Regions from separate parts of the Streptomyces sp. NPDC006879 genome, predicted to be linked through region 2. Evidence: predicted binding sites of a transcription regulator. Region 2 holds the regulator's gene; the other holds the start of a gene.

Region 1 (4,380 bases), on a different contig from region 2:
TCCTGACCCATCTGGTCGAGGCGCCGCAGCTCGTCCGGCTCGCGCTTCCCCTGCTGCTGGTGCCCGCCGGTCTGCTGCTTCCCCTCTCCTTGCTCCACCCCTGGTATGTGGACCGGTATGTCCTGTACTCCCTGTCCGGGATCGCGTTGCTGGGGGGAGCGGCAGCGGCGCGGCTGCGCCATCGACGGGTGTCGGCCTCGCTGGCGGCCTGCTTGGCGTTCGCGGCGCTGCCCTGGTCCTTGTGGCTGCGCACCCCCGACAGCCGCAAGGACGACGTTGCGGCGGTGGCCGCCGCGGTCCGCGCCCAGGCCCGTCCCGGGGACGCCGTGCTGTACCTGCCCGCCCGTCGCCGAGAATGGCTGCTGTCCTTCCCGGACGTCAGGCAGGGGCTGGTCGACCCGGTCCTGGACCGCTCTCCCGCCGGCTCGAACTCCCTCCAGGGGGCAGAACTGGACGCCGAGGCGATTTCCGAGCGGTTGCGCTCCGTACCGCGGGTGCTGGCGCTGACCGACCCGCCCGACCAACCCCTGGACCCGTTCCCCTTCGAGGCGGCCAAACGGCAGGTCCTGGCAGCCGACTTCCGCGTGTGTTCCTCCACCGAGGTGCGCGGGGCCCAGGTGGTGCTCTACGCCCGCCCGGGCCGCTGCGCCGGGTGACCACCGAACGGTCTCCGCGAGCCGGGGGCGGCGTTTGTCCAGTTCGGCTGGAGGCTGCATCGTCGGCGGTCGTGACCCGAGAGGTGCAAGGTCCCTGTGCGACCGACGCTACGGTCATACAGGGTGACCTTGCACCTTCGATGCCGTGCCCCGTGGCCCGGTACTCAGTGGCCGCCGCGCGGCTCGAAGCAGCCGGTTTCCAGGAATCGGCCGTTGACCTTGACCTGGTAGTTGGTCGATTGCACGAAAGCGGTTACACAGGCGTCACGACCGACGTTGAGGGCGACGCTGGCACCTGGGTTGCTGCCGGGGTCGTGGGCCCGCACGAAGAGCGTTCCGCGCCCCTCTTCGCTGTCCGGTCCCTCATCGCGGTAGCCGAGCTTGAGTAGCTCCGTACGCACCCGCTCGGTATCCCAGGTCTTGGCCTTCCAGAGCCGCTTGAGGACGGGCTCGATGCGGGCGGCTGCCGCGCGGGCGGCCTCCTCGGAGGCGGGGGACATCTTCTTGGGGATCTTGAAGCCGTTGTTCTCCCGGTAGTGCGGGGCTCCGTCGTGCCCGTCGGGCTCCACGTTGCCTCGTGCGGGGCCGGTGGGCGAGGGCGACAGGGAGCCGCTGCGGCTCGGGGCGGAGTCGGCCGCTGTCGCCCCTGTGTGCTGCTGGCCGCAGGCGGTCAGCGACAGGGCGGTGCCCAGGAAGAGGCACGCGGCAACGTAGTTGGGTCTCGATATCCGCATGAGGAGGAGCCTGCCACTGAGTCGACGTGGGCAGCACCCGCTTACGAAACCGCAGCCGCACGCAGGATCCAACAGGAATGTGCAGCGTCAGGTGCAAGGCGAACTTGGAACGTGCAGGGTCCAGCCTCACACGACAGTGTTCACTGCTTCGCTCAGAGCGAAAGGCCCAGGGGGAACAATCCTCGACGCAGGTGCATTGAGCCGGTGTAGCTCAACTTGACTGCCGGAGGGAAGATCATGGCTTCGACGTCCGAAACGCTCACCCTGCCCGTCCTGCCGCTGGACGACGAGGTCGTCCTGCCCGGCATGGTGGTCCCCCTGGAGCTGTCCGATGCGGAAGTGCGGGCAGCGGTGGAGGCGGCACAGGCGGCGGTGACCGGGGCCGGCGGGAAACCGCAGGTGCTGCTGGTGCCCAGAGTGGACGGGACGTACGCGGCGACCGGCGTGCTCGCCGTCGTCGAGCAGGTCGGACGGCTGTCCGACGGCGACCCGGGTGCACTGGTGCGGGGCCGGGGGCGGGTGCGGATCGGAGCCGGCACCACCGGACCGGGCGCGGCGCTCTGGGTCGAGGGGGAGCGCGTCGACGAGGGGCTGCCGGGGGGTACCGCGCCGGGTGCCGTCGCCGAACTCGTCAAGGAGTACAAGGCGCTCGCCACCACCTGGCTCAAGAAGCGCGGAGCCTGGCAGGTGGTGGACCGGGTGCAGCAGATCGAGGACGTTTCGGCGCTCGCCGACAACTCCGGCTACTCACCCTTCCTGACCCTGGACCAGAAGATCGAACTGCTGGAGACCGCCGACCCGGTGGCCCGGCTGCGCCTGGCCATTCGGCTGCTCGGCGAGCATCTCGCCGAGCAGGACGTGGCCGAGTCCATCGCCAAGGACGTGCAGGAGGGTGTGGACAAGCAGCAGCGCGAGTTCCTGCTCCGCCGTCAGCTGGAGGCGGTGCGCAAGGAACTGCGTGAGTTGAACGGCGATGCCGAGGGCGAGGAGTCCGATGACTACCGGGCCCGGGTGGAAGCCGCCGACCTGCCGGAGAAGGTCCGGGAGGCCGCCCTGAAGGAAGTCGAGAAGCTGGAGCGTTCCAGCGACCAGTCCCCCGAGGGGTCCTGGATCCGCACCTGGCTCGACACGGTGCTGGAGCTGCCCTGGCGCGAGCACACCGAGGACCGCTACGACATCAGGGGGGCCCGGGCGGTGCTGGACGCCGAGCACGCGGGGCTGGACGACGTGAAGGACCGGATCACCGAGTACTTGGCGGTCCGCAAGCGCCGCGCCGACCGCGGGCTCGGGGTGGTCGGTGGCCGGCGCGGGGGTGCTGTGCTCGCGCTGATCGGCCCGCCAGGAGTCGGAAAGACTTCCCTGGGTGAATCCGTGGCGCACGCGATGGGGCGCAAGTTCGTACGGGTGGCCCTCGGCGGCGTGCGCGACGAGGCGGAGATCCGCGGCCACCGGCGCACCTACGTGGGCGCCCTGCCGGGCCGCATCGTGCGGGCCGTCAAGGAGGCCGGGTCGATGAACCCGGTGGTGCTGCTGGACGAGATCGACAAGGTTGGCTCCGATTTCCGCGGAGACCCGGCCGCAGCCCTGCTGGAAGTGCTCGACCCGGCTCAGAACCACACCTTCCGCGACCACTACCTGGAGGTCGAGCTGGACCTCAGCGATGTGGTCTTCCTCGCCACCGCCAACGTCCTGGAGGCCATCCCGGAGGCCCTGCTGGACCGCATGGAGCTCGTCCGGCTGGACGGTTACACCGAGGACGAGAAGGTGGTCATCGCCCGGGACCACCTGCTGCCCCGGCAGTTGGAGCGCTCGGGGCTGGCCTCGCAGGAGGTGCGGATCGAGGAGGGTGCGCTGCGCAGGCTGGCGGGCGAGTACACCCGTGAGGCGGGCGTGCGGACCCTGGAGCGGACGCTGGCGCGGCTGCTGCGCAAGATCGCCGCGCAACACGAACTGGGCGAGCGCAAGCTGCCGTTCACGGTCGGTCCCGAGGATCTGCGGGCACTGATCGGTCGCCCCCACCATGTTCCGGAGTCCGCGCAGGATCCGGCGGAACGCCGCACCGCGGTACCGGGCGTGGCCACCGGTCTGGCGGTGACGGGTGCCGGCGGTGACGTCCTGTTCGTGGAGGCTTCGCTAGCCGACCCGGAGACGGGCGCCGCGGGTCTGACCCTCACCGGTCAGCTCGGCGACGTGATGAAGGAGTCCGCGCAGATCGCCCTGAGCTTCCTGCGCTCGCACGGCGCCGAGCTGGAACTGCCGGTGGCCGACCTGAAGGACCGGGGTGTGCACATCCACTTCCCGGCGGGCGCGGTGCCCAAGGACGGGCCGAGTGCGGGGATCACCATGACCACCGCGCTGGCCTCCCTGCTCTCCGGGCGTCAGGTACGCACGGACGTGGCGATGACCGGCGAGGTCTCGTTGACCGGCCGGGTGCTGCCGATCGGCGGGGTCAAGCAGAAGCTGCTGGCCGCTCACCGGGCGGGCATCAGCACTGTGGTCATCCCGAAACGGAACGAGGCCGACCTCGACGATGTCCCGGCCGAGGTGCTGGAGAAGCTCCAGGTGCACCCGGTCACGGACGTCCGCCAGGTGCTGGAGCTGGCGTTGTCCCCGGCCGAGGCGCCGGCCATCGCTGCCTGAGGCCGCGGGCCCGCGTACCGCATCCGGCGTACGCGGGCCGGTCGGCCCCCGTCCCGGCAGTCCCGGTGCCGAGCACCCCGGCTGCGAAATACTGATTCCGTCACAGCGGTCGCCGACGGAAGAAGGCGCAGGGGATGGGAGTAGTCGTGCACGGGAGCGGAGACCAGGAGTTCCTCGCGCTGGAGCGGGAGCTGTCCGTCTTCCTCCGCCGGGCCCGCGCCTCCTCCGGGGAGATGGCCCGTGAGGTGCATCCGGATCTGGAAGCAGCCGCCTACAGTCTGTTGGCCCGGCTGGAGGAGGCGGGCCGGCAGCGGGCCACCGACCTCGCGGGCTACTTCGGAGTCGGCAAG
Region 2 (4,380 bases):
CCTCAGCGAGCTCCTTCCCACGCTCGACGACATCGGGCGGGCGCGGGAGCACGGCGAGTTGGTCGGTGGTTTCAAGTCGGTGGCGGAGTCCCTGGAGACGGTCGCCGCGAAGATGGGCCTCCAGCAGTTCGGTAAGGAGGGCGAGCCCTTCGACCCGACGATCCACGAGGCCCTGATGCACAGCTACGCGCCGGACGTCACGGAGACGACCTGCGTGGCGATCCTTCAGCCGGGGTACCGGATCGGCGAGCGCACCATCCGCCCCGCGCGGGTGGCGGTGGCCGAGCCCCAGCCCGGGGCGAGCGCGCCGAAGGCCGCGGAGGAGGACTCCGCCGAGAAGGAGAGCGGTGGCCCCGAACAGGGCTGACGCTGGGATTGACGCAATGACGGTCCGAGAGGAGGGACGCCGCGGATGAGTACCAAGGACTTCGTGGAGAAGGACTACTACAAGGTCCTCGGCGTCCCCAAGGACGCCACCGAGGCCGAGATCAAGAAGGCGTACCGGAAGCTCGCCCGCGAGTTCCACCCGGACGCCAACAAGGGTGACGCCGCCGCCGAGGAGCGCTTCAAGGAGATCTCCGAGGCGAACGACGTCCTCGGTGACGCCAAGAAGCGCAAGGAGTACGACGAAGCGCGCGCGCTGTTCGGGAACGGCGGGTTCCGTCCCGGTCCGGGCGCCGGTGGTTCGTTCAACTTCGACCTGGGGGACCTCTTCGGAGGCACCCAGCCCGGCGGCACCGGTGGTGGCGCGGGTGGTTTCGGCGGCGGTATCGGAGACGTCTTCGGAGGCCTGTTCAACCGGGGCGGCCCGGGTACGCGTACCCAGCCGCGCCGTGGCCAGGACATCGAGTCCGAGGTGACGCTCAGCTTCACCGAGGCGGTGGACGGGGCCACGGTTCCGCTGCGGATGTCCAGTCAGGCGCCCTGCAAGGCTTGCTCCGGCACCGGCGACAAGAACGGCACCCCCCGGGTGTGCCCGACCTGTGTCGGCACCGGGCAGGTCTCGCGCGGCGGCGGTGGCGGCTTCTCCCTCACCGACCCCTGCGTGGACTGCAAGGGCCGTGGGCTGATCGCCGAGAACCCGTGTGAGGTCTGCAAGGGCAGCGGACGTGCCCGTTCCTCGCGCACCATGCAGGTGCGCATCCCGGCCGGTGTCCTCGACGGGCAGCGGATTCGGCTGCGCGGCAAGGGCGCGCCGGGTGAGCGCGGCGGTCCGGCCGGTGACCTCTACGTGGTCGTGCACGTGGATGCCCACTCGGTGTTCGGCCGCAAGGGCGACAACCTGACCGTCACCGTTCCGGTCTCCTTCGCGGAGGCCGCACTCGGTGGCGAGGTGAAGGTGCCCACTCTCGGCGGGCCGCCGGTCACGTTGAAGCTGCCGCCCGGTACGCCCAACGGGCGTACGATGCGGGCCCGTGGGAAGGGCGCGGTCCGCAAGGACGGCTCCCGTGGGGACCTGCTCGTCACCGTGGAGGTGGCGGTGCCGGCGGAGCTGAGCGACAAGGCGAAGGAAGCCCTGGAGACCTACCGCGAGGCCACGGCGGGCCACGACCCCAGGGCGGAACTGTTCCAGGCCGCGAAGGGGGCTTGAGATGGACGGGCGCCGCAGGAATCCCTACGAGTTGACCGACGAGACCCCGGTGTACGTGATTTCGGTCGCCGCTCAGTTGTCCGGGCTGCATCCGCAGACCCTGCGGCAGTACGACCGGCTCGGCCTGGTCTCCCCCGACCGCGCAGCCGGTCGGGGCCGGCGCTACTCCGCCCGGGACATCGAGTTGCTGCGCACCGTGCAGCAGTTGTCCCAGGACGAGGGGATCAACCTCGCCGGCATCAAGCGGATCATCGAGTTGGAGAACCAGGTGGCGGCGCTCCAAGCACGGGTCTCCGAGCTTTCCTCCGCTGTGGAGGGCGCCGCTGCCACGCTGCGGGCCCGGGAAGCACAGGTGCACGCCTCCTACCGCCGCGACCTGGTTCCGTACCAGGACGTGCAGCAGACCAGTGCCCTGGTGGTCTGGCGCCCCAAGCGTCCATCTGACTGAACCGTTTCCGCTGTGGCACTCGCCGCACCGAGCCCTGACAGGCCCTGCTGTGGACCCCCGGTCCGATGCAGGGCCTGTCGTGCGTGGGCGCGTGGCCGGGTGCTCATCCGGTGGGCTCCTCGCGCTCAGCCGGCGGGCTCCTCCAAGATGCCCGAGCGGGCGATGAGATAGCCGAGTTGGGCGCGGCTGCCGCTGCCCAGCGTGGTGGCGAGTTTGGCGATGTGGGCGCGGGCCGTGCGTACGTTCATGCCCAGGCGGCGCGCGATGGCCTCGTCCACGTGTCCTTCGACGAGCAGTTGCGCGATGGAGCGTTGGACGCCCGAGATGCCGGCGGGAGTGGCCTCGTAGCGGATGTCGTCGGACAGCGGCGTGGCTCGTCGCCACAACTGCTCGAAGACCTTGACCAGGTACTCCACCAGGCCCGGGTGGCGCAGTTCGAGGGCGACCCGGCGGTCGTCGCTGGCCGGGATGAAGGCGACAGTCCGGTCGAAGACGATGAGGCGCTCGATGAGTTCTTCGAGGGTGCGGATCTCCACCTTTCCGGCCGAGATGCGTTCCACGTAGGCGAGGGTGCCCTGACTGTGCCGCACGGTGTGCTGGTAGAGCGTGCGGATGGACACGCCGCGGTCGATGAGGGGTTGTTCGCGCTCCAGGGCCTGGGTCAGGGAGATGGAGGGGCGGGCCCCGCCGGGCTGGACGGTGAGGACCTCGCTGTGGCACTCGGCGGAGGCCACGTTCAGCGCGGCGTTGATCCGGTCGAAGCCCTCCAGCACGGTGATGGCGTGTGTGCTGGAGGGGGTTTGGGCGCTGATGGCCATAAAAGGCTCGAAAGCATCGGCCAGTTCCACCGAGTGCCGCCGCCGGTCCTGGATCTCGCGCTCCAGCGGATGGAGTCTTTGTGCGAGTGCAACGGACGGCGGCACCGGGCGCAGCGAGTTGGGGTCGTCGGGATCCGGGTGCAGCAGAGCGAATTCCAGCAGGCATGGCGCGTTTTGGACATCTACCCGCGCGACCCTCCCGGCACTGAGTGCAGTGGCGTAGAGCCGTGTTCCCTCGTCGCACAGGGCCGTGAGGGGGTGGGGATGTGTCGGTTGTGTACTGATTCTAGGCAAATCTCCACCCCCCAGGGTCCTGAACATGCAAGAACATGATGCATCGTGCCTGTGGCACTGACGTGCCCAAATGAGCCATCGTCTGTCACGCGGGGGAGAGGATTCCATCAAGTGAGGACGAAGCCGACCATGTACAAGAGAATGCTTCGCTCGGCGCTTGCCGTTGTTTTCTCCGCCATTGTGGCTTGCGGGGCGGTGGGGGGCGCCGAGTTCGGGACGTCGGGTGCAGTGGCCGACGCCGTACCGCCGGACACTGGCTGGCACGACATCTCCACTGCGATGGACACCGGTTGGCACATAGCCCCGGCTCGATCGGCCGACGGCCTGGGCACGGACTCGGAGAAGGCGGACGCATGACCCCCGACGACCGCACCTTCCGCCGTGAGATGGCCTCTGCCTACCGCTCGGGTTGGCACTTCATCGATCTCGTCACGGCAATCCCCCACCGCGGCGACTCGCTGATGGTGACCCTGTTCGGTGAGCCCATCGTGGTCGTCCGCGAGGAGGACGAGGACGTGCGCGCCTACCGGTGCCTTCGCCGTCCGCGCGGCGCGCCGCAGCCCGTGCGCTGCGCGATCCGTTACGGGATGGTCTTTGTCAACCTCGACCAGCGCGACCACCAGTTGGCCGAGCCGGAAACCGTCACCGCCACCCCCCGCAGTGCCTGAAGCGATTCCCCCGTCGTTAAATCGCTCAGGCGCTTCCCCCACACAGCGGCGTCATCGTGGACCTGAACACGATGACGCCGCTGTGCTGTCCGCAGCCGGGCCCCTGAGGGTGTCCGGGTCGGCTGCCGGCGCCCCGTCCCGGGTGCCCGACGCGGGGCTCTCGGGAGGCCTTCAGGGCCTTCCTCAGGGGCGCCCCATCACGCGGTCCACGCTGATCTCCACGACCACCCGGTCGGGGTTCGGGCTCGGCGTCCGCCCGTAACGCAGCGCGTAGCGCTTCTCGGCGTCCTTGACCACCTCCGCCTCGGTGCGGAGCACCGCCGTGCCCTCCACCGTCAGCCAGCGCGCTCCGGCCAGCTGGCAGACCGCGGCCCGGATGCCCTGCGGGCCGCCGGCGAGGACGTTGCGCACCTTCTTGCTGGTCTTCCTGGTGATCACGCGTGCCACCCGCTGCCGCGGGTCGTAGGTCACGCCCACCGGCACCACGTGCGGGGTCCCGTCCGGACGGTGGGTGGTCAGCGTGCCCAGGTGTCGCTCGTCCCAGAAGGCGAGGAACTCGGG

The links. The regulator HspR, encoded in region 2, represses chaperone genes until heat shock. The targets are predictions, from matches to a motif close to TTGAGNNNNNNNNNCTCAA.
Region 1: lon (endopeptidase La) is a predicted target of HspR. The motif match lies at 1,587-1,605, and genes of this name have one in related genera.

The regions. Positions count from the first base shown of each region.
Region 1 covers NZ_JBIAGC010000009.1:39,121-43,500, reverse strand. Annotated here, with positions in the region: gene ACFYMC_RS09825 (hypothetical protein) at 1-656, shown strand, start outside; gene ACFYMC_RS09820 (hypothetical protein) at 821-1,390, opposite strand; gene lon (endopeptidase La) at 1,628-4,030, shown strand; gene ACFYMC_RS09810 (MarR family winged helix-turn-helix transcriptional regulator) at 4,165-4,380, shown strand, end outside.
Region 2 covers NZ_JBIAGC010000013.1:121,494-125,873, reverse strand. Annotated here, with positions in the region: gene grpE (nucleotide exchange factor GrpE) at 1-367, shown strand, start outside; gene dnaJ (molecular chaperone DnaJ) at 413-1,591, shown strand; gene ACFYMC_RS13505 (heat shock protein transcriptional repressor HspR) at 1,593-2,039, shown strand; gene ACFYMC_RS13500 (helix-turn-helix transcriptional regulator) at 2,165-3,178, opposite strand; gene ACFYMC_RS13495 (hypothetical protein) at 3,281-3,508, shown strand; gene ACFYMC_RS13490 ((2Fe-2S)-binding protein) at 3,505-3,819, shown strand; gene ACFYMC_RS13485 (TIGR03618 family F420-dependent PPOX class oxidoreductase) at 4,003-4,380, opposite strand, start outside.